Regions from separate parts of the Bacillus sp. ISL-35 genome, predicted to be linked through region 1. Evidence: riboswitches for the same ligand, from Rfam matches in the RefSeq annotation. Region 1 holds a riboswitch; each other region holds the start of a gene.
The links. Region 1 has a riboswitch for S-adenosylmethionine ahead of J7E38_RS12315 (trans-sulfuration enzyme family protein). Riboswitches for the same ligand answer to the same signal wherever they lie in the genome.
Positions count from the first base shown of each region.

Region 2: linked by a shared signal. The riboswitch ahead of J7E38_RS13240 (methionine ABC transporter ATP-binding protein) and the one ahead of J7E38_RS12315 (trans-sulfuration enzyme family protein) in region 1 are both predicted to bind S-adenosylmethionine.
Region 3: linked by a shared signal. The riboswitch ahead of J7E38_RS21525 (sugar ABC transporter substrate-binding protein) and the one ahead of J7E38_RS12315 (trans-sulfuration enzyme family protein) in region 1 are both predicted to bind S-adenosylmethionine.

Region 1 is NZ_JAGGQK010000007.1:178,645-189,200, reverse strand. Features, by position in the region: gene J7E38_RS12335 (DEAD/DEAH box helicase) at 1-970, shown strand, start outside; gene J7E38_RS12330 (amidase family protein) at 1,088-2,575, shown strand; gene J7E38_RS24105 (hypothetical protein) at 2,600-2,734, shown strand; gene J7E38_RS12325 (YitT family protein) at 2,914-3,780, opposite strand; gene J7E38_RS23895 (CBS domain-containing protein) at 3,956-5,242, shown strand; SAM riboswitch class I at 5,331-5,432, shown strand; gene J7E38_RS12315 (trans-sulfuration enzyme family protein) at 5,501-6,643, shown strand; partial or broken gene J7E38_RS24470 (HAMP domain-containing protein) at 6,734-7,081, shown strand; gene J7E38_RS12310 (methyl-accepting chemotaxis protein) at 7,076-8,029, shown strand; gene J7E38_RS12305 (YflT domain-containing protein) at 8,106-8,684, shown strand; gene J7E38_RS12300 (hypothetical protein) at 8,770-8,913, opposite strand; gene safA (SafA/ExsA family spore coat assembly protein) at 9,037-9,645, shown strand; gene J7E38_RS12290 (lmo0954 family membrane protein) at 9,832-10,176, shown strand; gene J7E38_RS12285 (PspA/IM30 family protein) at 10,221-10,556, shown strand, end outside.
Region 2 is NZ_JAGGQK010000008.1:60,752-71,307, forward strand. Features, by position in the region: gene J7E38_RS13230 (MetQ/NlpA family ABC transporter substrate-binding protein) at 1-817, opposite strand, end outside; gene J7E38_RS13235 (methionine ABC transporter permease) at 834-1,484, opposite strand; gene J7E38_RS13240 (methionine ABC transporter ATP-binding protein) at 1,474-2,505, opposite strand; SAM riboswitch class I at 2,592-2,697, opposite strand; SAM riboswitch class I at 2,788-2,891, opposite strand; gene map (type I methionyl aminopeptidase) at 3,065-3,808, opposite strand; gene J7E38_RS13250 (ZIP family metal transporter) at 4,066-4,881, shown strand; gene J7E38_RS13255 (hypothetical protein) at 5,098-5,277, opposite strand; gene J7E38_RS13260 (ABC transporter permease) at 5,472-6,458, shown strand; gene J7E38_RS13265 (carbohydrate ABC transporter permease) at 6,543-7,370, shown strand; gene J7E38_RS13270 (type 2 periplasmic-binding domain-containing protein) at 7,581-9,236, shown strand; gene J7E38_RS24315 (sensor histidine kinase) at 9,415-10,556, shown strand, end outside.
Region 3 is NZ_JAGGQK010000021.1:70,035-80,590, forward strand. Features, by position in the region: gene J7E38_RS21490 (amino acid ABC transporter permease) at 1-353, opposite strand, end outside; gene J7E38_RS21495 (basic amino acid ABC transporter substrate-binding protein) at 481-1,302, opposite strand; gene J7E38_RS21500 (VOC family protein) at 1,477-1,848, shown strand; gene J7E38_RS21505 (MFS transporter) at 1,956-3,170, shown strand; gene J7E38_RS21510 (formate/nitrite transporter family protein) at 3,316-4,095, shown strand; gene J7E38_RS21515 (ABC transporter permease) at 4,158-5,162, opposite strand; gene J7E38_RS21520 (sugar ABC transporter ATP-binding protein) at 5,164-6,660, opposite strand; gene J7E38_RS21525 (sugar ABC transporter substrate-binding protein) at 6,860-7,960, opposite strand; SAM riboswitch class I at 8,061-8,165, opposite strand; gene J7E38_RS21530 (dynamin family protein) at 8,318-10,556, opposite strand, start outside.

The sequences.
Region 1 (10,556 bases):
CCTGCTTCCTGTTTTAAATAAAATCGATGCGAAGATGCAGAATACACAGGCCGTAATTCTTGCCTCATCACAGGAACTTGTCATGCAGATCCTCGCTGAAATCCAGAAATGGGGAGAAGGCAGCGGAATCAAATCAGCAAGCCTGATTGGAGGTGCTAATCTGAAGCGCCAGATTGACAAGCTGAAAAAAAGCCCGCACATCATCGTCGGAACTCCTGGACGCACGAATGAACTGATCAAGCAGAAAAAGCTGAAGATGCATAAGGTCCACACCATCGTACTCGATGAAGGCGACCAGCTGCTGACACCGGAACATAATGAAACGGTGAAAAGTATCGTGAAATCGACTCTTGCTGATCAAAGGCAGCTATTACTTTTTTCAGCCACACTGCCTGAGGCTGTAGAAAAATCAATCAACAGGCTGGCGAATGATCCTGAAATCATCAAGGTGAAGAAGGATGACACCATTGATGCAGCCAAAGTCGAGCATATTTACTTCCGCAGTGAGCAGCGTGACAAGATCAAAATTCTTGAGAAAATTGCGCGTCTTGATGGAACAAAGTCGCTCGTATTCATTAAGGATATCCCTAATCTGATCATTGCTGCTGAGAAGCTGAATTTCAAGGACATCCCGGTTGGACAGCTGCATAGCGAACTGGCCAAGCAGGAGCGCCAGAAATACTTGAATAAATTCCGCGAAGGCAGCAGCGAGATGCTGCTCGTCACTGACATCGCGGCTCGCGGCCTTGACATTAAAGGCGTAACCCATGTTGTCCATTACGATTTTCCACGGGAACAGGACAAGTACATCCATCGCTCTGGCCGTACAGGCCGTTTTGGAGCAGAAGGAACCGTCATTTCGATCGTCAACGAGCGAGAAGAACGTGATCTGAAAAAATTCTGCAAGGCGCTGAATATCGATCCAGTGCTGAAGGAATTTTACGGTGGCAAAATTGTCGACGCTGAATAATAGCAAAATCAAGCTATAGGCTCTGGTCCTATAGCTTTTTTTCTATATATAAAGGGATTTCTGTAAAATCTAAAGAATATATATTCTGAAGTTTATTTTTGGAAGGAACTGTTGAACATGAAAAACCCACGTTTACATACATTGATGGAAGAATGGCTTCCGGAAGCGTCGATCGATGATATGCAGGGAAAAATGGAAAGCGGTGAGCTGACATCGCATGATCTTGTGCTGATGTATCAGGCGAGGATCGCTGCTTTTGATAAGACGATCCACTCTGTGCTTGAATTGAATCCAGATGCCCTGCATATCGCGGCTGCAATGGATTTGGAGCGAAAACAAAAAGGTCCAAGAAGTCCGCTGCACGGCATCCCGGTCCTGGTCAAAGACAATATCGATACAGGCGATAAAATGCATACAAGTGCCGGCTCGCTGGCCTTGAAGGATTCAATTGCCACGAAGGATTCGTTTGTTGCGTCCAAACTTCGGGAGGCTGGCGCAGTCATCCTCGGAAAAACAAATATGACTGAGTGGGCTAACTTCATGGCTAATGGCATGAAGAGCGGCTATAGTTCACGCGGAGGACAGGTGCTCAATCCTTATGGCCCTGGCAAGTTTGAGGTTGGTGGATCTAGTGCGGGTTCTGGTGCGTCGATTGCAGCGAATCTTGCGGCAGCTGCTATTGGTACGGAGACCGACGGTTCAATTTTAAATCCATCCTCGCAAAATTCATTGGTTGGCATTAAGCCGACAGTTGGCCTGGTCAGCCGCAGCGGCATCATCCCGATTGCCCACACCCAGGACACGGCAGGACCGATGGCTAGAACCGTAAAGGATGCGGTGTATCTTTTAGAAGCGATTGCCGGGCTGGATTCGCAAGATCCGGCAACAATGGTAAGTTTACCTGAATTCAACCATGACTCTCTTTTCGATAAAAAAGCATTAAAAGGAACAAAAATTGCTGTTGTCCGGGAAGAGTATATTGGCCAATGGACCGAAGAACAGGAGCAAATTTTTCAAAAAGCGGTTGAAAAACTGGAGGAGCTTGGCGCGGAAGTTATAGAAGCGGCAATCCCGGCAGCAAAAGCGAAATGGGGATACAATGTTTTAAGCTATGAATTCAAAGCTGACCTGAATGCCTACCTGAACGGATTGGCACCGAATGTTCCAGTCAGGACGCTTGCTGATGTCATTGCCTTCAACTATGAGCATGGTGAGAAAACGCTGAAATATGGCCAGCAGGTGATGCTCGGATCGGAAGCGACAAGCGGAACCTTGACGGAGGCAGAGTATCTCGAAGAACTCGAATTCAATCTTTATATGGCCAGGGAACAGGGAATTGACTATGCCCTGAAGGAATACGGAGCGGATGCGGTGCTTTTCCCGATGGATGGCTCTACGATCGGCTCAAAAGCAGGATATCCTTCGATTACAGTACCGACCGCTTACAGTGAAGAAGGAGAACCAATCGGAATCACTTTTTCGGGCACAGCCTTCAGTGAACCTTTGCTGATCAGGCTCGCCTATGCCTACGAACAGGCAACCAAGGTCCGCCGCGCACCCGAACTTGGAATAAACGCCAACGAAAAAATCCATACTACACCTTGAATCCATTAAAAGGAGCGAGGAAGCATGGGTAAGCAAAAGCTAGGCAACGGAAACGCCCAGCGCAACAACAACAAGAAAAAAGGCAATAACACACCAGAAGAGCTTGTTGAATTCACAACCGGCCAGAAAGAGAAGAAATTCAATAATCCGATTGATTAACAAAAAAGCATGTGACGGTTTTAAAGTCACATGCTTTTTGATTTCCTGATAAATGTAAAATGTAGAGATTATCGGTTATTTCGTAGAGATTCTGCATTTAAGTGTAGAGAATAATGCAAATTCCGTAGAGAATAATCCGATTTCGTAGAGAATATGTGAGCTTTTGTGGAGATTCCCTATTAATGCCCGCTGCCCTTATCAAAATTACTCCCTGATACATCGGCCACATTCTCGATCGCGACGAGTGCGTTCGGATCGATATCATCTACAACCGAGCGCAGAGTAGACAATTCAATCCGGCTGACAATAATGTAAATAATTTTCTTCGGTTCGCTTGAAAAAACGCCCTGGCCCTGAATATAGGTCATGCCGCGTCCTAATTGCTTCAACAAGGCTTCGGCGATTTCTTCCGGGACATCGGAAATGATCGTTACTGATTTTAACTCTTCCATACCCTCGACAACGACGTCAATCATCTTGAATGCAATGAAATAAGTGATGATCGAGTACATGGCTGTTTCCCAGCTGAACACGAGCAGTGCAGCCAAAAGGAAAATGAACAAGTTCATGATCATGACGATCTGCCCAACGGACACGGTGCGTTTCTTGCTGACAAGGATCGCGATGATTTCGGTGCCATCAAGCGCTCCGCCAGCGCGGATGACGAGACCGACGCCTGTTCCAAGGATGACGGCACCGATGATGGTTGCCAAAAATAAATCATCTGTTACCCGGTCATAGTGGTGGAAATAAGCTGTCGCTCCGGATAAAATAATGACGCCGTACAGCGTCCGAAGGGTGAATTTCGTTCCCATCCTCTTATATCCGATATAAAGGAAAGGCAGATTGAACAGGATCAGGAAAATACTCATCGAGACGTTGGTCAATTCCGCTGCGATAATCGAAAGGCCGATTACACCTCCATCAAGGATGGCGTTGGGGACGAGGAACATATCAAGCCCGAATGCGGCGATGATCGCCCCAATCGTAATCGTCACCAGCTGTGTAACCTCTTTTATGACTCTTTTTTTCTTCGTTGCTGCCACTGAATATCAAACCCTTTTCTATAAAAATCTACTATCTAATTGCATTGTATGTACTATACTTATTGTATCAAACTTAAAAGTCATCTGGAAATTCTACATGATATATCCATGATTAGTAAAAGTACGTTTTGGGGTAATGAGTAGGGAAGTGATTCGAAACAACGGAGGGACCATTTTGGCTAACGAAACTCAGGTTAAACATAGATCCAACAAGCAACAGACCACATCGAAAAAAAGGAAAGATCAACACAACAGAAAAACGAATAAAAATCGCGGCAACAACTCATATCTTCGCACCAATCCAAGACCGGCAGTAGACGATAACCGCCTCAAGCGTGTCGATGAGAACGTTGACGATCTGCCGAAAAAAGATACCAGCAAAACAACAAAGCAGAATAGAAGCAAAGCAACAAACCAAGATCAAGGTAAAACATCAAAACAAAGAAGCAGCAAAATAACCACTAAAGATAACAGTAAAACAACAAAACAAAACAACAGCAAAGCAACTAATCAAGATAACGGTAAAACACTAAAACAAAACAACAGCAAAGCATCAAACCAAGATAACGATAAAACACCAAATCAAAACAACAGCAAAACAACAACCCAAGCTAACGCTAAATCAACGAATCAGAACAGCACAAAAGCCACAAACCAAAACAGCGACAAATCAAAAAAACAAAACAACGGCAATGAAAAACCGCAAAAAACTTCTGATCCTCAGGCCTCTTCTGAAAACCAGGGGGTAAAGCACAAAGAACAGTCCGGCAAGTTTGAGACGGCTTTTAACCGAATCCATAAAGCGCTGAAGGAAATGGTGAAGGGGACGGACAGCGATGCGTTTGTCGAGCTGCTGTACTCTGGCTATAAGAATCATTCATTGGTCCGCAAGTATAAAAGTGAGCTGCATCAGTTTGCCAAGCTGCGGAATGCGATTGTCCATGAGCGGGTGAATGCGGACTATTATATTGCTGAGCCGCATATTGAGGTGGTTGAGCGGATTGAGGAAATCGCGAAGGAGTTCGAGAAGCCGCAGACGGCGTTATCAATCGCGACCAGTCCGGTGTTTTACTATTATGAAGATGCTTATCTTAAAGATGTGCTTAAGGTCATCAACAAGTTTGATTTTACGAGATTCCCGGTATATGACAAGGAAGATAAATATGTAGCCCTGCTGACTTCGACGGAGATCATCCAGTGGATGGCGAAGCATTTTTCCGACAGTGTCGTTCATTTTGAAAATGTTCAGATCAAAGAATTGCTGACGAAGGGGAAAAATTATTTCGTCACGTTTGTGGATGAGGAAGCATCTTTATACCATATTGAGGAATTATTCGAGCGTTACCATACGAGGGGCAAGAAGCTCCAGGCGGTCATCATCACGGAAACGGGCGACCGCCACGGAAAGCCAATCGGTGTCATCACACCATGGGATTTGCTTGACAGTGATCCCGAGGACTGACTTCACAAATCTTTTGAAAATCGTTCATTGACGAGTTTACAGCGATATTGATATACTTCAGCTAATATTATTGATTTTAAATGAATAACTCTTATCCAGAGTGGCGGAGGGACAGGCCCTGCGAAGCCCGGCAACCTTCTTTCTATTAGAAAGGTGCTAATTCCTGAAGAACGATTTCTGAAGATAAGAGAGGCTGAGCAGTTGAAACCTCTCCTTATTTGGAGAGGTTTTTATATTTTATAAAAGCAGGTGGATGAAATGAACAACAGGTTTGAAACGGAAGTACTTCATTCAGTACATACGAAGCAGCAGGGAATTAAAAGCAAGGCGACGCCGATTTACCAGACTTCGGCTTTTACTTTTAAGGATCTTGATGAACTTGAGGGTTTTTATCAGGGTGAGGGGAATTATCTGTACTCCAGGGTTGGCAATCCGAATACGGATGAACTCGGACAAGCGGTAGCGGCTCTTGAGCATGCCGAGGATGGTGTGGCAGCTTCTTCAGGCTTGGCTGCAATTTTGGCAGGTGTCCTGGCAGTGGTGAAAAGCGGCGACCATATTGTGGCCGCGGATGATGTATATGGCGGAAGCTTCCATATGCTAAAAGCAGAGCTCGAGCGCTTCGGGATTGAAACGACATTCGTGCCGTTCTCGGATTTGGGCAATGTCACAAACGCCATCAAGCCTAATACGAAGCTTCTATACACAGAGTCGATCACAAATCCGCTGCTCCGCGTTGAAAAGCTGGATGAAGTCATCGCGCTGGCAAAGAAGAGGAACCTCGTTGTATTAGTTGATAATACGTTTGCGACTCCGCTCCATGTCCGTCCATATGAGCTCGGTGCTGATCTTGTGGTCCACAGTGCGACAAAATACATTGGCGGCCATAGCGATGTCACTTCCGGCGTCATCGCTGGCAGGAAAGAACTGATTACCGAAGCACGGGCGAGAATCGTCAACCTCGGGGCGAATCTGAGTCCGTTTGAAGCATGGCTGACATGCAGGGGCTTGAAGACGCTGGCTTTAAGGATGAAGGCTCAATCTGAGAATGCGAGATTGCTTGCTGATCGTCTGCGTGAAAATAAGCAAGTCGCAAAGGTTTATTATCCATTCGCAGAAGCTGAACATGGCTTTGGGGCCATGGTATCGATCGAGCTAGCGGGGCATGTGGATACAGACCAGTTTTTCAAATCGCTTGGCTGGGTAAAAATCGTTCCGACACTGGCAGGCGTTGAAACCACCGTTTCCCACCCGCTGAAAACCTCCCATCGCGCACTCCCTCCTGAGGCGCAGGCCGAACTTGGCATCACTTATCGCCTGGTAAGGATTTCGGTCGGAATCGAGCACGGAGAGGATATCGTTTCCCAGTTTGAAGCCGCCTTGGCAAAAGCTGTTGAGTAAGATGAAAAATTTTCCGGAAATGCCGATATTATTATAGAGAGATCATTCATCCCCAGTGTTCGCGCTGGGGATTTTACAGGAGAGGATAGTATGCGGGACCTTTCGTTAAAAACAAAGGTGTTTGCCTTTTTTGGCATGTTATTTTTTGTTTATGCCATTTCGACAATGTACAATTTTTATCTGCTGAATTCATTCAAAGGAGACTCTGATACGGCCGAACTGGTATCCAGGAGTATGTACTCGACAGCCATTGCGGGATCGCTCATCTCGATAGGCTGCCTTGTTTTCATTATTATTTTATTCAAAAGGGTCTTTAAGCCCATCGATCGCCTCACACAAGCGACACAGAGAATTGTTCAGGGCGATCTGGCGGTGAAACTGGCAAGTGATTCAAGTGATGAGATTGGGAAGCTGACCTCCCATTTTGCTGAGATGATCAGTCAATTACGGCATCTCGTAGCTCAATGCCAGGATAATACGCAGGTTCTGCATGAATCTGCAAGAAAGCTATTCGAGAGTTCTCAGGTCCATGAAAATGAAAGCGAGAGAATCAAAGCTTCCATTCTTCAAGTCTCTGCCGGCGCTGAACAGCAGCAGGGCCATTCGGTTGTGCTGAGTGATATTGTTGATAATATGGTGCAAAGAATCAGCGAGATTGCTCAACTATCCAATATGATTGAAACAATGTCCATGACCAATGCTGTGAAAAGTGAAGAAGGCCAGAGACTCATCAGTGAAACGAGCAAACAGGTCGGGCACATGGATCAGATTACGAGACAGGCTGCCAGGGATGCTGAATCACTGGCTGAAAAAACGAATAAAATCGATGAGATCGTCAGTATCATTTCCGGAATTGCCAACCAAACGAATCTGCTGGCATTGAACGCGGCCATCGAAGCTGCGCGTGCCGGGGAGCAGGGGAAGGGGTTTGCTGTCGTAGCCGGTGAAGTGCGACTATTGGCTGAACAATCGCTTCAAGCATCCCGGCAGATCCAGGAAACGATCGAGGTCGTCCGCAGCGACATTAAACAAATGGTGGATGTCATGTCTGGCGGAAGCGTGGAAGTACAAAAGGGCAGCAAGTTATTCGGCAATGTCCAAATCCAATATAATGAGATGCGGGAAGGGATTCTGTCCATCCAGGATGAAATTGGCACCATCAGCCAGTACACTGCAGATTTGAATCAGCAGACAGATAAATTATTGACGATGAATCATGAAACGAATGCCATTTTGCAAACAAATGCAGCCGGAATTGCTGAAATGGCTGCAGGATTTGAAAATCAGGGAGAGACAGTCAGGGAATTGACCTTGACGGCTGAGAACCTGACACAAGTCTCTTCGTTGTTGAACAAAACCGTATCCGTCTATACTCACCGCCAATAATCGTTCGACATCAGGTTTACACCTCCTGTATGCGGGTATCTTTAAAAGGACTACTCGTCTAAAGGAGGCTTTTATTATGTTTGAACATGAAAAACATCTTGTTGGAGTATATGATAACGAGCAAGACGCAATCCAGGCCGTTGAGGACCTGAAGAGGCAAGGGTACAATACCGATGATATCTCTGTTATTAGTAAAAACGACGAAGAGGTTGATCACGTAAACGAAGCAACCGGTACAAAGACTGAGGAAGGTCTTGCTGCAGGTGCGGCAACAGGCGGCATATTGGGCGGCCTTACTGGATTACTGGCAGGCATCGGAGCACTAGCGATTCCTGGAATCGGCCCAATCGTGGCTGCAGGCCCGATTGCTGCGACACTTACAGGTGCTGCAGTAGGCGCAGGTGCCGGCGGATTGGCCGGAGCATTGATCGGAATGGGTATTCCGGAAGATGAAGCAGAACGCTATGAAGGCTATGTAAAAGAAGGTAAAATCCTTGTAGTCGTCGAGCGTGACGAGAACAGAGTTGGCCTGAACGATGGGACGACAACGACAACAGCTGGTTTGGACGGAACAAGAACGAACAACCCTGTTGATGCACCGCTCACTTCGGACAACCCTGCCAACACTCGTTTTGACAACACACGTGACTTTTAATTCATAAAAAAGGCTGCCATTTGGCAGCTTTTTTTATGGGCACAATTTAAAAAGCTGGCTGCATCAATTTAGCAGCCAGCTTTTGCTATTCTTTTTCCCTTGTATCCAGTAAATCGATCCGGCTTGCATCATCGAAATCAAAAGCAGAGGTAATGAAAAACATTAAAGTGCCGCCAAGCAGGCCGAGACAAATGACATAACCGATCGTTATAACCCATAGATATCCCATAATCCTCATTCCTCCCTTGATAAAACTATATGCATCGTTAAAGTGATGTTTTCTTGTAAGTTCAAGATTCAACTGTATATTTTTATCAAATATTCTCATCCTATCAGTTGAGGAGGAGTGGATATGGTAAAAAAGATCATACTGGCCCTTGTTTTAATGTGTATGGCTATTCCCACTGTATCGTTCGCACAGCAGGTCTATACGGTTAAGGAGGGGGACTCTTTATGGGAAATATCCGTCAGGTTCAAGGTTGGCCTTTCGGAAATCATCGGTGCTAACCCGCAATTCAAGAATCCTAGCTTGATCTATCCTGGGCAGAGGGTCAATATTCCTAATCTAAGCGCGACAAAGAGTATCGAAAGCCAGGTCATCCAGCTGACGAACCAGGAGCGGGCGAAGAATGGACTGAAGCCGCTGGCAGCCGATTGGCAGCTTTCAAGAGTTGCGCGATACAAATCTGCAGAGATGAGAGATAAAAGTTATTTTTCTCATACAAGCCCTACATACGGCAGTCCGTTCACCATGATGAGGAATTTTGGCGTCAACTACCGAAGTGCCGCTGAAAACATAGCAGCTGGGCAGAGGACTCCAAATGAAGTAGTCCAATCGTGGATGAACAGCCCCGGACATCGCAAGAATATCCTCAGCCCTGCATACACCCACATTGGCGTCGGGCATGCAACAGGCGGGAATTATGGGCATTATTGGACCCAGATGTTTATCGCAAAATAAGGAACGGAAGAAATACCCCGGTGAAGCTGTCACCAGGGTATTTTTTATGGACGGAAACGCAAGAGGGACGACCGGTCCGGTATCCTGCTAAGCCTCAGGACCTACCTTAAAATCAAGCTCAGGCACGTTATGGATTTTTTGCGGCAGAGGTAAGATGAGTACATAAGAGATAAGGAGGAATTGAACATGAAAAAAATTGGTTTACTGCTTGCCGGTTTCATCGCTGCCATGGTGCTGATGTCAAACCTTGGTCCGCTTGTTGGTCTCGGCGTAAGCTTGCTGGTGCTCTACTTTGTCATCAAGCAATTTTTAAAGACTCACTCGACAGCTGGAAAAATCGGCTGGGGAATAGCCGGGTTCATCATCCTGATGGCCACAGCTTCAAACGTACCTGCCATCCTGGGAATCGCAGCTGCATACGTCCTTTACCTTGTTTACAAGAACTGGGACAAAAAAGATGAGGCAATCAAAGAAGACAACGATCCATTCGTCAACTTCGAAAAGCAATGGGCAGAATTAAAAAATAACTAGGCTTTCGAAATACTAAATTACACGAAAAAAAGGAGAGATTGTAAATGGCTAATCTATTAACAAGAATCAAAAACACTGTTATGTCAGATCTACATGAGGCACTGGACCAGAAGGAAAAAAAGAACCCGATAGCGCTGCTGAACCAGTATCTTCGCGAATGTGAAGCAGAAACGGAAAAGGTCAGGAAGCTGCTTGAGCGTCAGGGCCAGCTGAAGGAACGGTTTGCCCGTGAATACCAGCAGGCACTTGAAATGGCAGAAAAACGGAAGCATCAGACGGAAATCGCGATGAGAGCCGGGGAAGCGGAACTTCAGGAGTTTGCCAGCAGGGAGCAGGTTCAATACGAAGAACGCGCGGCTAGGCTGAAGGAAGCGATGGAA
Region 2 (10,556 bases), on a different contig from region 1:
GCGGCACAAAGGTAGGAAGCGTATTTCCCTTGTATTCTTTCTCGATGAATTCTTTCGTGTCATCCTGCTGGTAAAGTTCAGCTAGTTTTTTCAAAGTTTCATTGTCTTTATCTTCTTCGCGGACAGCGATGATGTTGATGTATGGAGTGGCAGTAGCACTCTCAAGGAAGATCGCATCATCCTTTGGTGTAAGACCTGCATCGACTGCGATTCCGTTGTTAATGATTGATGCGGCTACATCTGGCAATACCCTTGGTGTCTGGCCAGCAACAAGCGGCACAAGTTCAATGTTCTTCGGATTTTCAACGATTTTATCGATTGAGCCAATGCCGTCAAAGCCTTCCTCCAGCTTGATCAGCCCTGCTTCCTGGAGTAGTAGAAGACCTCTTCCCATATTCGTCGCTTCATTTGCAAGAGCAATCTTTCCGCCTTCAGGAATGTCTTTCACGTCTTTGTATTTTTCGGAGTAGATACCCATTGGCGCGATCTGTGTGGTTGCGATTGGGACTAGGTCAAGATTGTGTTCTTTGATAAAAGCGTCAAAATAGGAAACGGTCTGGAATGAGTTTGCATCCAATTCACCTTCAGCAAGGGCAAGGTTTGGCTGGACATAATCTGAAAACGTGACGATTTCGACGTCAATTCCTTCTTTTTCTGCCTTTTTGGCAACAAAATCCCATACCCGGTGATCCGTTCCGCTGACACCAAGCTTCACTTTGACAGTTTCTCCGCCTTTCGCGGATGATGAAGAGCTGGAGCATGCGGTGCTGATCAATGCCAGACTAAGTACGATTAATGCTAGTAAAAGTTTTTTCATTTTGTTTTCCTCCTGGTTATCTTCTTCTGATTTTTTTAGCAGTTATATTTCCAAGGGATTGCAGTCCCTGAACCATGACAATTAAAATGCCAACGGTGATGAACATTGTCTGGGTATCAAAACGCTGGTATCCATAAGTAATCGCCAAATCCCCAAGGCCGCCGCCTCCGATGGCTCCAGCCATTGCCGATGCACCAATCAATCCGACTGTTGCAATCGTGAAAGCAAGAATAAGTGAACTCATTGCTTCTGGAAGAATGAACTTGAAGACAATCTGCCAGGGAGTGGCTCCCATTGCTTCGGCTGCTTCAATGACTCCCGGATCGACCTCCAGCAGGGAGTTCTCTACCAATCTGGCAATATACGGCCCTGCATAAAAGACAAGCGGGACGACTGCGGCAGCCGTACCAATCGATGTGCCGACAATCAGCCGGGTCAGCGGGATGATTGCGACCAGCAGGATAATGAATGGCACTGAGCGGAATACGTTGATGATACTGTTAAGTACGTTGAAAACAGGTGCGTTTTCAAGCAAATGGCCTTTTCTGGTCACGACCAGCGCAATTCCCAGCGGCACTCCAAGGACTGCCGAAAACAGCAGGGAGAACGCAACCATTTGCAGTGTTTCGACTAAAGCCTGTATGATTTGTTCTGAGTTAACTAGCATGTGCGGTCACTTCCTTTATGTTGACTTTTTGCTGATGTATAAAATTAAGTGCCCTCAAAATTTCTTTGTCACTTCCCTGGAACTCGACAATCAGGTTACCGAATGGAATTCCCTGCAGCTCGGTAATATTTCCGAACAGAACATTCACATGGATATCAAACTTCTTTGACAACTGTGACAACAGCGGTTCGCCAGCTGATTCACCAATGAAGTTAATCCGGAATACCTTTTGCAGCCCTGAATGTCCCTTAATGATTCTGTGGACGGAATCTGGAATATTGTCATTCATGATAGTGCTGACAAAATTCCTGGCTGTAACTGTTTTGGGAGCTGAAAAAACTTCAAATACTGAGCCTTCCTCAATGATTTTTCCTTCCTCGATGACAGCGACCCGGTCACAAATTTCCCTGATGACGGACATTTCGTGGGTAATGATCAAAATCGTGATGTTGTACTCCTTGTTGATTTTTTTCAAAAGCTGCAGAATTGAACTTGTTGTCTGCGGATCCAGCGCTGATGTCGCTTCATCGCAAAGCAGGATCTTAGGCTGGGTTGCCAGTGCCCGGGCAATGCCGATTCGCTGTTTTTGGCCGCCTGAAAGCTGGTCCGGATAATTGTCTGCTTTATCAGCGAGACCTACAAACTCGAGGAGCTGATAAACACGCTCTTTGATTTTCGCTTTTGGGAGCTTACCGAGAACGAGGGGCATCGCTACATTTTCAAAGACTGTCTTGGAGTTCAAGAGATTGAAATGCTGGAATACCATCCCGATATTCCTTTTAACCTCACGGACTTCTTTTGCTGAAAGAGAAGTCATGTCGCAGCCATTCACAATCACCCGTCCTGATGTCGGCCGTTCCAACAGATTCACACAGCGGATCAGTGAGCTTTTTCCAGCACCGCTAAAACCAATGACTCCAAATATTTCTCCTTCTTTGATTTCCAGGTCAATTCCATTCAGTGCCGCTACCTTATTCCCGCGGCTTTCATAAACTTTCTCCACTTGTTCAAACGTAATCAACTGTCTTCCTCCTTTGTAAATGCATAAAAAAACCTCTTCCCGGAAACAGGAAGAGGGCATGCCGCAATGATGCTGGACAAGGTCTCTTCTTATCTCCCAAGCTATTGCTTGCTGGATTTGGCACAGTCCTCAATATGTGAGTCCGCTGCCGAGGCTTCATAGGGCCAGTCCCTCCGCCTCTCTTGATAAGAAAGTATCGATATGAATTTGTAGGTGGGGATTTTTGGAAAAATAAAAAGTCCCCTTCAGAAAGAAGAGGACATGAATTAAAAAGTCGGCCTCTTCTTATCTTTCAAGCTGCTGCTTGCTGGATTTGGCACAGTCCTCCAAAGGAGTCCGCTGCCGAGGTGTCATAGGGCCAGTCCCTCAACCTCTCTTGATAAGAAGTAACGAATATTAAGTTATAAATCTTGTTTATTACTTTACTGCGTCGCAGAGAATGTGTCAATCATTTTGTTGGATTTTTTTTAGAAATACGAAAAATAGGAATTTAGTATCAATTGTGATGGATGCATAAAAAAATGAAACCCCTGCAGCAGCAAGGGTTTCAATTCGAAATCTATCTAGTAATAACAATCGGTCCATTTTTAGTAAGAATGATCGTATGCTCACATTGTGCGACAAAGCTATTTTCTGTAACATAAGTCCATTCATCATGTTCGTATTGGAAAACTTCTTCCTCACGTGTGGAGATGAATGGCTCAAAAGCGATGACCATTCCCTCTTTTAAGAGCTCATCATCCCATGGCTCATGATAGTTGTAGATGTGGTCAGGAGCTTCATGGATGGTCCGCCCGATTCCGTGTCCGGTAAGGTTTTTAATTACTTTTACTCCGTTCTTCCTCGCAGTCGCCATAACTGCCTTTCCAAGTCCGCTTTTCTTCGAACCTGGTTTCGCTTTTTTCAAGCCCGCTTCAAAAGCCTCAACAGCTGTTTCGCATATCTTCGTTAAAAGCGGGTCACCTTCACCAACGACAAAGGAAATCCCCGTATCGGCAAAATAGCCATTTTTTGATCCGGAAACATCGATATTAACGATATCGCCTTCTTTGATGACGCGGCTTCCCGGAATTCCGTGGGCGACTTCTTCATTCACACTGATGCATGTATACCCAGGGAAATTGTACTCGCCCTTTGGAGCAGAAATTGCTCCATGCTCCTCAAACATTGCACCCGCGACTTCATCAAGTTCCTTTGTGGTAATCCCAGGCACTGTCTTCTGTACCAATTCATCCCGAATCAAGCCGACAATCCTGCCAATTTCTTTTAATCCGTTAAAATCTTCTTCTGTTTTTGCAATCATGACTTATTTCCCTTCCATGTATGAACTATCTTATTAGAGTATCCCTTTTTTTGGTGAAAATCCATTCATCAGATTCAGAGCCTGGAGATTAAAGATAAATAAGATTGGAATAACCTTCAGAATGTAGTAATCTTGATAAAACAAATTCAGAGCGGTCTGATTTATGCAGAACAAGATATATTCACCACTTCATCATCCATATAATACATTAAAATGAGTTACATTTGATTACAGAGCAAGTCTTGGGAGGAAAAAATATGCTTGAATTTTTCATGGGTTTCCATCCGGTTGTCCAGGCACTGATTGGAACTTTGTTTACCTGGGGAATGACTGCTTTGGGCGCTGCCTTAGTATTTACAACGAAAAATCCGAACCAGAAATTCCTGGACAGTATGATGGGTCTAGCTGCAGGAGTTATGATTGCTGCAAGTTTTTGGTCACTCCTTGCTCCTGCGATCGAGATGGGTGAGGGAGGAAGCCTGCCGAGCTGGATGCCTGCTGCGACGGGTTTTCTTTTAGGCGGATTGTTCTTAATGGTCGTAGATAAATTGATGCCCCATTTACACCCTAATTTATCGATGGAGAAAGCTGAAGGCATCCATCCTGAAAAGAAAAGACGAAGTACTTTGATGGTCTTGGCCATCACCTTGCACAACATTCCTGAAGGTCTCGCTGTCGGTGTGGCTTTCGGAGCAGCAGCTGCAGGCTTTCCTTCAGCGTCACTCATGGGTGCGATCGCGCTTGCGATAGGGATTGGGATCCAGAACTTTCCTGAAGGTGTCGCAGTTTCCATGCCACTTCGGCAAGTAGGAATGTCAAGAAAGAAAAGCTTCATGTACGGCCAGTTTTCTGGCATGGTCGAACCAGTTGCCGCGATGGTTGGAGCAGCCGCTGTCATGTTCATCCAGCCTCTTCTGCCATATGCGTTAAGCTTTGCGGCCGGAGCGATGATTTTCGTAGTAGCCGAAGAAGTGATCCCCGGGTCCCAGGAAAACGGCAACAGCGACCTCGCCTCATTAAGCCTCATGTTTGGATTTGCCATCATGATGATCCTCGACGTGGCATTAGGATAAAAACTGCATAAAAGCTTAGAACCCTGTGCTTCAGACTCATTCAAAAGTCTGGTGCACAGGTTTTTTTATGAAAAGACTCTGTTGAATTTGAAGTTTGATTTTTAAACCCTGTTGATTGTAGTGGAAGGCGCGAAGACTCCTCCGAAAATGCTAACGCATTTCCCTCGTGCGTGGGCTGATTCGGGAAGCTAATCAATGTCCTGCGGGCGCAGCTGGTCAGGTGAGACCCCGCAGGAGCAAAGCGACGAGGAGGCTCAGCGCCAGCCAGGAAGAATTGCCTTTTGAAAAAGCCGGCAGTAGGGCTTTTTCATTATTCTTCCAGCGGAAAGCGAAGCGCCTGGAACGAAAATCAACAGCCTTGGTTAACAGGGTCTGCAAAAAAAGTAATAAATTCATAAATAGGACAAGCTGTTATTCTTCGCCTCCCGAAAAAATGAAAACGATAACAATGTGATGGTATCAATATTTCGGCCATTTATTCCAAAACTAAAAAATTGGTACCATAAGCAAAATTCGATGGCTTATAAATGTAAGCCCTTTTTTTTATGATGAAGGTACAAGAAAGACAAAGCAACCAAGGTGGTGAAGAAATGGAAGTCAAGATAGAACAGCCAGTCGAACAACAGGTCAGTGACACCATTATCGAAAAGGCAACAAAAAAAGAAAAATACAAAAAAATCAAAAAGACAATCATTTCACAAAAGTATTTGCAGACGATGGCGCTTCTCGGTGTAGTATGGATGTTCATCTTTAACTATATCCCAATGTATGGGCTGATCATCGCGTTCAAGGAATATAGCATCATCAAGACGATCTCGGAAGCTCCATGGGTTGGATTGATGCAGTTTAAAGAATTCCTTCAGGATGAGAACTTCTGGATCGTCCTAAAAAATACTCTGGGAATCAGCTTGATTAAATTGATTATCGGTTTCCCGCTTCCAATTATATTTGCTCTTTTGCTTAATGAACTTACATCCATGAAGCTTAAGAAAGCGGTTCAAACAATTTCTTACCTGCCGCACTTTATTTCCTGGGTTGTACTTGGAGGGATTTTGACTACCTGGCTGGCGGATATCGGTGTCATCAATGATATTTTGCTAGGTTTAGGGCTGATCAGTGAGCGGACAAATTTCCTGGCTGAACCTGATAATTTTTGGACCATCGTCATTCTCTCGGATATTTGGAAAGAACTTGGATGGTCAGCAATCATCTATCTTGCAGCTATTGCTGGTGTTTCGCCAGAACTATATGAATCATCCACGATTGATGGAGCAAATCGTTTCCAAAAAATGTGGCATGTCACATTGCCGTCAATTCGCCCAACAATCACAATCTTGTTCATTCTTGCTGTAAGCGGTGTCTTGAACTCAAATTTCGACCAGATCTTGATTTTGCGTAACTCATTGAATGAGAGCGCCAGTAACGTAATTGATATTTACGTCTATCAAATGGGTCTGCAGAATGCCCGCTACTCGTACGCAACAGCAGTTGGTTTATTGAAAGCGATCATCGCCTTCATCCTGCTCCTGTCAGCTAACAAGATTACGAAAAAACTGAATGGAACATCTTTATTCTAGGGGGGTGAGGTTGTGTTTAAGCTTTTTAAACGGAACCGGCGAACAACAAGCGAATACATCTTTGACAATGTTAACATTCTGATCATGCTCTTTATCTGTGCCATAACGGTCTACCCGATCTGGTACGTCCTCGTCAATTCACTGAATGATGGTGTTGATGCCATGAAGGGCGGGATTTACTGGTGGCCGAGAGAATTTACATTTGAGAATTATAAAGCTGTGTTTAATACTCCGGGAATCGTCACATCTTTTGGAGTAACAGTGGCCAAAACGGTTATCGGCACAATCACCCATGTATTTTTTACAGCGATGGTAGCTTACGCCATTTCGAGACGAGACCTTTACGGCAGGAACTTCTACATGCTGGTCGGTGTCATTACGATGTTTTTCAGCGGCGGATTGATTCCCTACTTCCTATTGATCAGGGACCTCGGGTTGTTTGATAACTTCCTGGTATATATCATTCCGACCATGTTCAACTTCTTCCATCTGATCATCTTTGTCTCCTTCTTCAGGGAATTGCCAACTTCTCTTGAGGAAGCAGCAAAAATAGATGGAGCAAATGACTTCATGATTTTTATCAAAGTAATCATCCCGCTGTCAATGCCGGTTATCGCTACCATTGCATTGTTCCAGGGTGTCTATCAGTGGAATGATTATTTTGCCGGGGTCATCTTTGTAAATAATCCAGATTTGCAGCCAATCCAGACCTATTTGTACAAGGTTGTTGCCGAGTCAAGTTCAAACCAGATGATGACGAATGCAGCTGGATCGATTGCAACGAAGACGGTAACATCCCAGTCCATTAAACTGGCAACAATGGTTGTAACGACGCTTCCGATCATGCTGGTGTACCCATTCCTGCAAAAGTACTTTGTAAAAGGAATGCTGATTGGTTCAGTAAAAGGTTGATTTTTTAAACAACGATTTAAATTTTTCTTCATTGAAGAAATTTAAATAAAACTTGGCTTCATTATTAATTGAGTACTGCTTTTTCGTGAAAAATACCCCTTTGACCTTGGGAAAGGCTGGCAATAAGCTGAAAAGTCTTTCCCCACCTTTTAAAGCAGTGTACATTGAATAATGTGGCCCAAAAAAACAAACAAGAGAGAGGGTCAAAAAATGAGGAGAAAATTTCTTTCCAAAGGCTGTTCATTAATGCTGGTTCTATCATTGGTTTTGGCATTGTTTTCAGGCTGTTCCAGCAAGACAAATGAAAACGCTTCCGATGAAAAGGACAAAGACAAACCAAAGGCAACAGCTGATGCACCTGGCTGGCAATCCAACAAGGAACCGATTACTTTTGATTGGTATGTGAACTTTTCCTGGTTCGCACATAAATGGGGCGACGATGTTGTTTCCAAGTATGTAACAGATAAAACTGGTGTTTCTGTCAACTTCATTTCGCCAGCAGGTAACGAAGCAGAAAAAATGAACACGATGATTGCATCAGGCAAGCTTCCAGATTTCATCACAATCGGCTGGTGGGAAGATGCTGTCAAAAAGATGATCGAGGGTGAACTTGTCCTTCCATTGAATGAACTTGCAGATCAATACGATCCATATTTTTATAAAGTTTCAGATGGAGCAAAGGTTGAATGGTTTAAGCAGGAGGATGGCAACACTTATGGTTATCCGAATGCATCATCTTCACCGAAAGATTTTGACAAATACAAAGACCTTAAGCCATCAAACCAGACATTCCTAGTACGAAAAGATATGTATGAAGCAATCGGCAGCCCGGATATGAGCACGCCTGAAGGATTCTTGAAGGCTCTTGAAGCTGCTAAAGAAAAATTCCCTGAAGTAAACGGCGCACCATTGATTCCATTCGGTTTAAATGAATTTACTGATGTAGGAAACACTTCCCTTGAAGGCTATCTGCAAAACTTCCTTGCGATTCCAATGGAAAAGGACGGCAAGGTGTATGACCGCAGCCAGGATCCAGAGTATCTTGCATGGTTAAAGACTTTCAGAGAAGCAAATGACAAAGGTCTTCTTGCAAAGGACATCTTCATTGATAAGCGTCCGCAAATGGAAGAAAAGATTTCACAAGGCAGATACTTCGCAATGCTTTACCAGCGCAGTGACCTTGCAGCGCAACAACACGCATTGTATGCTAAAGATCCAAACTCTGTATATATTGCAGTCGACGGACCTGCTAACTCAAATGGAGATGCACCTGCTTTGGCTGGTGACAGCATCTCAGGATGGACTGTAACTTTGATTTCCAAAGATGTAAAAGACAAAGAAAGAGCAATTCAATTCCTGACTTACCTGATCAGCGAAGAAGGACAGATGGACCTTTACATGGGTAAAGAGGGCGAAACATATGATATGGTGAACGGTAAGCCTGAATTCAAGCCAGAGGTTCTTGACCTTTTGAACAAAGACCGCGCTGCGTTTGACCAGCAGTATGGTGCTTCATTCAAGTACTGGATGCTAATGGATACAAACATGAGCCTTGCATGGGCACCGCCAGCTTCTGAGCCATTCAAGCAAATGGAAGACTGGACAAAAGGAAAAACAGTCAGCTATGCAGAATTTGATGGCATCAGCCCGACTGGAACTTCCGCAGAAGGTGTTGCAGCAAGCAAGATCGCTCAAGAATGGGGTAAAACACTTCCTAAGCTTCTGCTTGCCAAATCTGATAAAGAGTTCGATAAACTCTTCAACGAATTCCTGAAGAAACGTGATTCTTTCGGGTATGAAAAAGTTGAAAAGTATCAGCAGGATGTTTATGAAAACAATAAGAAAAAACTTGATGCAGCAAACTAAATAATCATACGGAAAGACTGTTCCTTTAGAAAAAAATTTCTTAAAGGGGCAGTCTATTCCTGCTTTTGCGTTAGGCGTGAATCCTGTTAAACTTCAAAATATTGAAACACTTTTTCACGCTATTTATATTAATTAAGATGTATCATTTTAATGTGGATAAATGTTAGGTGTGATTAAAGTGGACTATCAAAAAAAAATCAAGTACGCAGCGAACTGGTTTGACCGCCTTTCCCTGCAGCAAAAGCTAATTGCCTTATATATCGTCATTATCATTATTCCAATCATCATTTTTATCTCCATCTATTCCAGTAACGTATATGACAGAGCGATCACCGAGATCAGCATCAAGAGTGAAAATGCTCTGGAAATCGAAAAAATCCACATTAAAAACAATATCGAATCGATGAGACGCACGGCCCAGATGGTTGTTTCGGACATGGAATTCATTGATTTCGTTAAAAGCCGAAATGAAGCAAATGTCGATCAGTTAATTGATTTCAGGATGAATGAGCTTTCGAATGTCACCAGGCTGCAGGCCAATAACCCTGCCATTGAAAATATCCGCCTGTATACAACGAATCCATATGTAACCGAGATGTGGCCGATTCTCTTCAAGGAAGAGCGGATCATGGGAAAGCCATGGAGAGATGAAGTCATCAACAGGAATGGCATGGAGGTATGGTGGTTCGATCAGCAGACAGAGGATGTCCTGGAACGGCTGCCATCACAAAACACTGCGAAAATTTCTTTGTTGCGGGAACTGGATTATCCAAAGGATGAACACTTGGGGATCATCGAAATCAATATGTTTCTGAAAAACTTTTTCCCTAAGATGTTCGGAGCTGTTCAAGATCCGGAGTCAGCCTATGTTGTCATCGACCGGGATAACAATATGATCAGGAACTTCCATCATACTTTTTTTGAGGATAAAGGAATTGACACCGAAGATCTTCAACGTGAATTCAGCAAATCAAAACCCGAAGAAACCGGAAGTTTTCAATATGAAAACAATGAAACTCCTTATCTTGTCATCTCTGCCTATATTGAGGATTTGGATGCATACTTGCTGAATGTGATCTCTCTGGAAGGCCTATATGCTGAAACGGAAAAGACGAGGAATGTCATTTTTAGCGGAATTATTTTTCTGGTCATTATTCTTTCTTTTGTCACCTATGTATTGATATTATTGCTCCTGAAAAAAATGTACAAACTGAAGAATTCAATGGAGCGAGTCGGACACGGGGACTTTTCCGTCGATGTAGAGGTTAACGGACAGGATGAGATTTCGGAACTGGCATTCCATTTTAAAAGCCTGCTAGG
Region 3 (10,556 bases), on a different contig from region 1:
CCGCGGTCGATCGATTGGATGCCGGCACGGAAAATTTCTGCGATATATGCTGCTGCATTTAGTGACAAAGCGATGATGGTCGCCGCAATTCCGTTTGTTTCCCCAAGAAGCATCGGGACTATCCCAAAATGGATCAGCAGGATTTGGACGAATAACGGGGTCCCGCGGAAGAAAGTGATATACCAGACAAATGGCCAGGCCAGCAGCTTGCGGCGCTGCATTTTGCCAAGTCCGATGAACAAGCCAAGGATTGTCCCAATTAAAATTCCTGCCAATGAGAGCCCGATGGTCAGCAGCGTACCTTTTACTAGATAAGGAGAGTATTCAATAATAATATCAAAACGAAAATCCATAGCTTGCCCTCCAAAGCCCCAGGTTCCGGAGCGTTTTTTTTCATAGGCTATCGTGCCTGCCTTACAAAAAAATGCGTAACGCTGTGTTAAGAGTTACGCATCTTTGCAGTTTCATAGATTTCGGGTTTTACTTTGATGCCTTATCTTGTTCTGCCTTCAGCATTTCCATGTTCGGCTTCTGGCCAAACCATTCCTGATAGATTTTTTCATAGGTGCCGTTCTCAACGATTTTCTTGATGGCTTTATCAAAGTCCGCTTTCAGATCGGTTCCTTTTGGAAAAAGGATACCGTAGTATTCTGCCTCGAAACTGCCGCTGTCTTCGATGACCTTCAATTTTTCATCAGGATTGTTCTTCGCGTAAACTTCAACAACTCCATTGTCTGCCACCACTGCATCCGCTCCGCCTGAGAGCATCTCCATGATTGCCAGGTTGTTGTTATCGAATTTCTTGATGTCCTTATTGTTCTTTCCAAGCAGTTTATCCATCGCTTCCTGTCCAGTGGTGCCGTTCTGGACTGCCACTACCTTCCCTTTCAGATCAGCAGCGCTTTTGATGGTGCTGTCTTCTCGGACAAGGATTTTATTAGTGGACAGGAAATATGGCAATGAAAAATCATACGTCTGCTTGCGCTCGTCATTGATGGAGATAGACGATACGGCGAGATCGGCACGCTTGCTGCCAATCTCAACGAAAATCGGATCCCAGCCGACATTCTCGAACTTCAGCTCATAACCCGCTTCCTTCGCTGCCGCCTTCAGGAAATCAACGTCAAAACCAACGATCTTGTCGCCCTCCATATATTCAAATGGCGCGTAAGCTGCATCGGTCACGACCCTGAGTTCCTTTTTCCCGGTACCATTCGTCTCGCTTGTTTCGGTTGAACCGCATGCCGACACAACAAGCGCTGCAATTGCCACTATGATCATGGCAAACAATCTTTTTCTCATTCCTATTGCCCCCTTTTGTAAAAACGTACAAAACTTTACTAATTTATATGAAGCCGATGAGGCTTGTATTACTCTAAAACGGGATAAGAAAAACTTATCTCTATTTATTGATAACCTGTTATTTCCTTATGTTTCTGACAAGATTAAAATAGGAATAAATAAGGAGGGATTCATATGATTTATAAATTTAAAGCGATTGACCATGTCCAGCTAGCAGCCCCTATAGGCACTGAAGATCAGGCAAGGAAATTTTTCAGCGGGATATTAGGTTTTGAAGAGATCGAAAAGCCTGCTGAATTGAAAAAGCGCGGCGGCGCCTGGTTCCAGTTCGGATCCTGCCAGATCCATGTTGGGGTCGAGGAGGATTTTGTTCCGGCAAAGAAGGCCCACCCGGCTTTTGAAGTGGAAAATATCGAAGAGCTGAAGAAGCATCTGGCTGAATCCGGAGTGGAATACCTCGAAGACGACAAACTCCCAGGCGCAAACAGGATTTATGTTTCTGACCCGTTTGGTAATAGAATTGAATTGCTTGAGTGGGTCCGCTAATCAGAGGAACCTGCCTTTGCTTGCTGTATTGGTTTTCAATACAGCAAAATTTTGGTATAATATTTAGAAAAGCGAAATATTCGTACTGAGAAAGAAGTGTTGATGGTATGACCCAGCAGCAAAAGGCGAAACGTAACCTGATGATCATGTGGTTCGCCAATTTCTTCATCGCAGGCAGTATGACAATGGTAATGCCTTTCCTCTCCTTATACATTGAGTCGTTTGGAGATTTTTCGGAAGTATATGTCCAAAACTGGTCAGGCCTTACATTCAGCATCACATTCGTTACAGCTTTCCTATTCTCGCCTATCGTTGGAAGGCTGGGAGACCGATTCGGCCGTAAAAGAATCCTGATTTTCATGGCCTTTGGGATGGGATTATCTGTCTTCCTGCTCGGTTTTGCCTCTTCGGTTTGGCAACTATTTTTACTCAGGATGTTCATGGGCTTGTTCTCAGGCTTCATTCCCGTGTCCCAGGCACTTATTTCAACACAGACGCCAAAGGAACATGCAGGAAAGGTACTTGGGACGCTCCAGACGGGCAGTATCACTGGCTCCTTGCTTGGCCCGATGATTGGCGGTGTCCTGGCTGACTCATTAGGCTATTCAACAACCTTTCACTCCACATCCGTCTTTATCATTCTGTCCGGATTGCTTGTGTTCCTGGTCATGGAATACAGGATCGATATAAAAAAAGGCAGCAAAACAAATTACAGCCGCAAAGAAGTGCTTCAGCATATCTTCAGAAATCCAATCATGGTCAACGTCCTGCTCATGTCCATGCTCGTGCAAATTGCCCATTTTAGCATCCAGCCGATCCTCTCCCTGTATGTCGGCGAGCTGCATGGCCATGAAAACCTGGCATTCTATTCTGGCATCGCTTTTTCGGCAGCTGGTCTCGGCAATCTGCTGATGGCCCGGAAATGGGGACAAATCGCAGACAAAATTGGCTATATCAAAATACTTGTCCTCCTCCTGTTTTTATCAGCCATCATTTATCTGCCAGGCGGATTTGTCACGAATATCTGGCAGCTGGTCCTGATCCGGTTCATGCTAGGAATCACAATCGGAGGCATCATACCTGTCAGGGTTGCCTATATCAGGCAGGAAGCTCCGGTCGCGATGCAGGGCGAAGTACTTGGTTATAACACAAGTCTCCGTTTCTTTGGTAACATCATCGGACCTGTGCTAGGCGGCTTCCTTTCAGGTTACCTAGGTTTCACTTCGGTATTCGTCCTGACAAGCGGTCTTCTGCTTTTGAGCGGAATCGTCCTGTTCGCTTCAATGCAACGGAATCCGCAATTCGTTAGGGATACTTTTTAATATGAAAAAAGACTGGATCGGTCGGCGGATTCAGTCTTTTTTTGCCTTTTGTTTTTCCCCCTATAACTCAGGGAAGTATTTACATAGGAGAGTAAGTTTGAGGCAGAATACTCTTATTACATACTGACGGACGGGTGGTATTCATTTGGAGGTACAAGCGCTTCAAGAGGTTGAAAAACTGGCCCTGAAAAAGCATAAGATTTTCAGGCAGAGCAAAATCCGCTATCTGGCAAGGGCTGCTTTGGCATCGATGTTCATTGGCTTTGGGGTAATTGTTGCGTTCAAGACAGGGAATCCATTTTATATGGAACACTCACCATTTGCCTACCCTATCGCTGCCATTACCTTCGGGGCCGCGATCATCCTGATTGCTTATGGTGGTGGAGACTTGTTCACAGGGAACACCTTCTACTATACCTTTGCGGCACTAAGGAAAAAGATGGCCTGGCTGCAGGTGGCAAGGATGTGGACTTACAGTTATATCGGCAATATCATCGGCGCCGCTGCGTTCGCATTTTTGATTTATACAACGGGATTGTTTGATGATCATTCTGTGAATGGCTTCTTGTTAAGCGTCGCTGAAAAAAAGACACTCGCGCCAACTTCAGAGCTATTTTTCAGGGGGATTCTCTGTAACTGGCTCGTTTGCCTGGCATTCTTCCTGCCGATGTCGATGAAAGGCGACGGGGCAAAGATGTTCGCGATGGTGTTTTTCGTTTACTGCTTCTTCATTTCCGGCTATGAACATAGCATTGCCAATATGTGCACCTTTGCCATCAGCATGGTTCTCGACGACCCGCAGTCTGTGACCTTTGCGGGTGTGATTCATAATCTGATCCCAGTGACGATCGGCAACCTGATTGGCGGCGGAATCATGATGGGCTGGATGTATTACTATGCGAACTCTCCGTTTTTTGAAGAATGAATGTAGGATAAAAAGAAAGCCGGATTTGGGTCGCTGCCCAATCGGGCTTTTTTACTTGCTCATCAATGTTTCTGCTTATAATAAGTGATCCCCAGTGCAAATGCCAATACGGTCCCCTTCACGATATCCATTGCATAATATGGGACCGACATCATGACTAGCCCATTTTGCAAAATGCCGATCAGCACTGCCCCGATGAAGGCGCCGAATGCGTTCGGTTTTCCGGCCCCGAGGACGGAGAAGCCGATAAAGGCGGCGGCCACAGCATCCATTAAATATGGCGAACCCGCATTGATTTCTGCGGTCATGACACGGGAAGCCAGAACGATGCCTCCAATTGCCGCGAATAGAGCCGAAAGCAGATAGGCAGCTGTTTTATAGCGGTTGACCGGGATGCCTGAAAGTCTTGCTGCTTCCTTGTTCCCTCCGATGACATACATATAGCGGCCATGCTTTGTGTATGTCAGGAAAATATGGACGATGATCACGGCAACAGCCATGATAAGGATGATCCACGGTACCTGCCCTATTTTTGCAAAAAACGGGCTGATTATTCCTGTGGAAAAACTGCCGTCTGGCAGGATCATGTTTTCCGAGACAGTAGCGCCCTTTGTATAAGTCAGTGCCGTTCCCTGGATGATGAACATCATCGCCAGAGTCATCAGCAAGTCCGGGATCTTCAGCTTGACGATCATCAGCGAATTGAGTGCGCCCACAATCAAGGCTGCCGCGATTGCGGATAAAACGGCAATCAGGGTGTTCTGCGAAAACCAGACGAACATCGAGATGACAACCGCATTGGATAACGAGGCCACAGAACCGACCGATAAATCGAAACCATCCACCGTCAGGGAGATGGTGATGCCAATCGCGATGATGGTCACGATGGAGATCGACCTTAAGATATTGACGACATTGTCGCCGTTGATAAAACTCGGGTTCGCAGCCGCGAAGACAGCGATCAGCACAAAAATCGTCAAAATCGTCCCGTACTTGTAAAGGAACTGGAACAGCTCAAATGTCTTTTTCGGCGGTGTTTCCTGCTGCAATGGGAGTTTGGCTTCCATCCTATCTGCCTCCTGTTGAATAAAATAATAGTTCTTCTTCTGTTGTTTCGGCGGTTGCGAGCTCCTTGACCGCTTCACCATCATAGAGCACGTAAACCCGATCCGTGATGCCGACAATCTCGGACAGTTCGGAGGAAGCATAGATGATTCCCTTACCCTGAGCTGCCAGTTTTGCAATCAGCTCGAAAATATCTCTTTTCGCGCCTACATCGACACCCTTGGTCGGCTCGTCAAAAATATACACATCAGCATCGGCAAGCAGCCATCTGCCAATCGCCACCTTCTGCTGATTCCCGCCTGATAAGTTTTCAACTTTGGCCGATTCTGAAGGGGTCTTGATGCCAAGAGCTTTTATGTATTCCTGCGCTGTGTTCTTTTCAGAGCGCCGATCGATAAAGCCAAATAGCTTGGAAAAATTTTTCAAGCTGACGGCTGACAGATTGGAGCTGACTGACTCTGCCACCAGGACACCTTCCTTGCGGCGCTCTTCCGGAACCAACGCCAGTCCGCTTTTTACCGCCGCATGCGGGCTCGTCAGTTTGAGTTCTTTTCCATTAAGCCTCACTGTGCCGCCAACAGTTGGTGACGCGCCAAAAAGTGCTTTGCACAACTCCGTCTTCCCTGCTCCTACAAGGCCGGCAATCCCGACAATCTCCCCTGCCTTTACATAGAAGGAAGTGTTTCTCACTTTGTCTCCATCCGATAAGCCTGCCACTTCAAGCAGAGTATCTCCGAGTGTATTCGATCTTGCCGGAAACTGATCTTCCATCCTACGGCCGAGCATATATTCAATCACCTGCTGTGGTTCCAAGTCCGCAGTTTCCTTTTTTACAATGAACTCGCCATTCCTCATGATGGTAACCTCATCGCATATTTCAAAGATTTCCGGCATCCGGTGGGAAATGAAAATGATGCCTACATTCCTTTTAGCTAAATCGCGGACAATCCGGAACAGTTCCGTTGTTTCAGTATGGCTGAGAGGAGCGGTTGGTTCGTCAAGGATCAGAAATGAGCAATTGCTTGAAATCGCCCGGGCAATCAAAACAAGCTGTTTTTCCGCAAGCGTCAGTTCCCCGGCAAGCTTTTTCACAGGAAGCTTGAGGTTCATGCCCTTAAGAATGTCTTCTGCCTGCTTGAACAACTGCTTCCAATTCATCCAGTGCCTGTTGTCCAGACTCTGAACTGTTTGGTTGAGCATGATATTCTCGCCCACAGTCAGCGACGGGATAATGGCTGTATCAACCTCCTGGTAAACTGTCTGGATCCCGAGCTTTTGCGCATGAGCTGGTGTCCTGATTTCCACACTCTCGCCATCAAGCTGGATTCCCCCCGTGTAATGATCATGCGCACCGGAAAGCACCTTCATCAATGTCGACTTGCCCGCTCCGTTCGCTCCGATCAATGCGTGGACCCTGCCAGTTGCCGTATTGAAATCCACACCGTTCAAAGCCCGAACTCCCGGAAACTCAATACTGATGTTTTTCATATGAAGCATCATCCGGGTTCCCCCTCCCTACCATTCTGCAAAGCAGACACTCTCTTAGTTTGAGAGTGCCTGCTTTGTTTTTCACAACTGGAAAAAACCACGTGTAATTTCCAGTTCGCTATTAAAGTGAAATTCTCGCCATCCAAATTGAAAAGTCGCTATATAATAATTTTTCCAGCTATAAAAACTTCTCAACAAACCATTTCAATGGTTATTTCTTATAGTGATCTTTCAATTTTTCCATCCAATCTTCTAAAAATGCATCCGATTTGCCCCATCCGTCGATGATTTCAGCCAGATTTGCCATGTTGACTGGATTTTTCGACTGCTGAAGCTCTTCCTGTGAAATCAGTGACGCTTCAAGGTCGTATGATGCCGGTGTTTCTTCGCCAGCCAGCTTTTTCGCCAGCAATCTCATATTCACTTCACCGATCAGCTTCGGATCAACGGCTGCTGTGTATTTCCATGGGCTGCCTTCTGCCTGGATCTCCTGAAGGTCTGCATTGGAAACATCGATGCCGTAAATCTTGATTTCATTGCGGCCAGCTTCCTTGATGGCACGCGCTGCGCCAATCGCAAATGCATCCCATGTCGCGAAGATCGCGTCAATTTCTCCTTTTGGATGTTTGTTCAGCATCGCTGCAACTGCATTCTGCGTTTGTACGCTTGTATCGGCTGCGGCAACTCCGAATCTCTCAACCTCTTTAATTCCAGGGTTCGCCTTCAGCGTTTCCTGGTAAACTTTATTTCTTCTGACCATTGGCGGGAAGCCATCGACCCAGAGGTAGACAATATTCGCTTCACCGTTCTGATCCTTCACAAGCTGGTCGAGCGCCTGGGTTGCGAGTGCTTCGTCATCCTGGGAAGTGAGTGTCACTCCTTCAACCTGGGCGAGATCAGGATTCGAATCGAACGTCACGACACTTTTGCCCTTAGCCGTCAATTTTTTTACATCGTCTACAGTTGCTGCATCATCTCCATGTGAGATGATAAATCCGTCATAGTCCTGCTGGAGCCCCTGGTTGATGGCGTCATGGAATTTTGCTGTATCTCCGTTAGCAGTGAAAACGTCGACCTTGAAGCCAAGCGCTTCACCCTCTGCCTTCGCTCCGGCTAAAAATTGTGCAGTATGATCATCTCCGCCAATCTTGCGGATGACTTTGATTTTGACTTCCTCACCTTTTGCAAAACGATCCGGAACTCCCTCAACAGGACCGCTTGCCGTCTTCGTTTCTCCTCCGCCGCAGCCCGTCAGCAGCAATGCTGAAGCGACCGCTGTTAAAAATACCTTTTTGAATCCTACTCTTTTCATTTGCATTTCCCCCTTAGTGTGTCTGCTCAGCTAACCCAAATAAAAAAACCTCTCCAGAAAAGAGAGGTTTCGAACACAATGGTGAAAAGGTCAGATTCCTCTCTTATCTTCCAAAACATATCGTTTTGCAGGATTTAGCACCAATTCCTGATGGAACGGTTGCCGGGCGTCATAGGGCCAGTCCCTCTGCCACTCTTGATAAGAGAATTTCGTTATTTAATTAATCTGGCAAATTGATAAACTTTACTTTAAACTCCTGTATTCATATTGTCAATATTATTATGAAAATTTAATTTTTATACCTTTCTATCTCGTAAAAAAAGAAGATTCCCAAATCCGGGAATCTTCCTTTTACAATCAACCCCTGCCGGCTGCGGTCATCCATTCAAACTGACGAAGTTTCACTTCAAAAAGTGTCAATGGATCGCGGTACAATTCCGGGTTGATCCTCAATTTTTCCAATTCGTTCTTACCGTGTTCAATTTCGCTCTTAGCTTCTTCTACCGATTCTTCAAGAACGCTGAATGGCTGTTTGAAGAACAGATTCACATCGCGTTCAATCGATTTTTCGAAGATCTCGAATTGCTGCAGGAACCTCTTGGCGATGGTTACGCCAATTTCATAATAATCCTCTGTCTCCAGATAGGATTTATACCTGTTATAAAGCATCGTATTATTTTGCGGCAGCACTCCAAGCAGCTTCCCGGCGCTTTTCAGGAAAAATGCTTGAGGTGTCGAGCGGTTCATGATGTTGACCTTCTCGTAGTGAACCCCATTCGTCATCCGGTCCGCGTCGCGGCGCCAATCATCGAGTACCCTGAAATCACAATCAAGGCTGATCCGTTCTTCTCCGTACATCGAGTTAAAGCCCTCTGCCATTTCGCCCAGATAATTCTGGCTCTGGTCAAACTCATCTTTCGAAAATTGGATCCAGTCATTCAAATCGGCATGGAACTTTGGCAATACCGTTTTTTCCAGATATTCTTCGATTCGCTTGTTCATTTCCTCGTCCATTTCCGAATGGATGTTGCCAAAATCACTGTCCTCTGTCACCAAGTCCGAGCAGCTGCGCAGTAATTCCGGTACCTTCTCGATGATTTCCGCACGCGTTTCATCCTTGATTTTACGGAATGACTTCTGGATGGAGCGTGACTTTTCCTCTTCAATATCGCCCAACTGATTGATCGCACCATTCAGCTTGCTGACCATTTCCTCATTCCAGCTGATGGATTCCATATGGTTATTCTCGATTTCAACCCGCTTATCGAGCAAATACGTGATCCCCCGTCTGACAAAGAACTGCAGTTTCGCGGTGCGTTCCTGGTCAAGATCGACTGCGTTTCTGGTTGTTTTAATAAAATTCGAGAAATCCTTCAGCTGCTGCGCATTATCATAATTGGATGAGAAGGCGAACATTTTTGCATCCGGATAGTATTGGCTGACTTCTGCCCATGTCTGATCGAAAACTTCCGCTGCTTCCTGCTGTCCGTATATTACATCGATTTTATTCAACAGGAAGTGAATATTCAGATCCGGGAAGAATTCAGATATTTTCCCGAGGATATCCCTTTCTTTTTCCGTAAAAGGATCACTCGCATTGAGGACGAACAGCAAACTATCTGCAAATCTCAAGTAATTGTAGAGTGGATGCTTATCATAGTTATTGCGGTTGACCCCGGGGGTATCAATCAATGCCAGGTCGTGATCGCGCAGGAATGGGAAGTGTGCCTTGAAATCAATGATGGTTTCATTCTTATGATTCTTCCGGCTGACACCCGCTGCCTCCTTAAAGTCCTCAACATCCGTGATCTGACGTATTTCTGTATCGGTGATTTCATAGGCTGCCGGATTTTCCTGATCCATGAACCGAATGACCGCTGCAGTCGGGGCAGTAAGCAATTCTTCGCCCACGATTGTGTTGACGAAGGAAGACTTTCCATTGCCCGAAACGCCGGCGACAAGCATATTATGGACATTGGACTCATGTAGCTCCTGGACCATCCACTTAATCTTGTTGCCAACCTCAATTTCATGCTCTTCGGCCCATTTGATGATCGACTGGAACAACATCATGCTATCCTTATAGCCATCATGGTACTCATTTGAGTTCAGGACCAAGGTCTCGGCGTCATGTATCGCCGAAGCCGTAATCGATCCTGGGAATACCTCATTCCAGGCAATGATGGATGACGCTGCGACAAGGCTGTTCACCGGGCTTGTTATTTTCAGCCAGTTGGTCAGCATTTCCGGGATCAGCGGTGAAATTTCCTTGATCAGCATGTCTCCATTAATCAATTCAAAATAGCTTTCCTGATAGACCGCTGACAATTGTGTCCAGCCATCTCTCCTGTTTCCGTCCATCCCGCTGAATAATTGATTGAATTCCCTTAACCATGCCATGTAGGTGCTCTCGTTCCGGTAGCTTTGCCATAGGGATACAGCGAGCTGTTCAAACCGGCTTCTGTCCACCTGGAATAACACAGATAATGCCTCGTTAAAATAGCCAGGGGCGAATCCCGCGGTATGTCCCTGTTCAACATACTGGTTCAAGACATCAAACCATTTTGGCGACTCCGTACGGATTCCTTCGTTGACA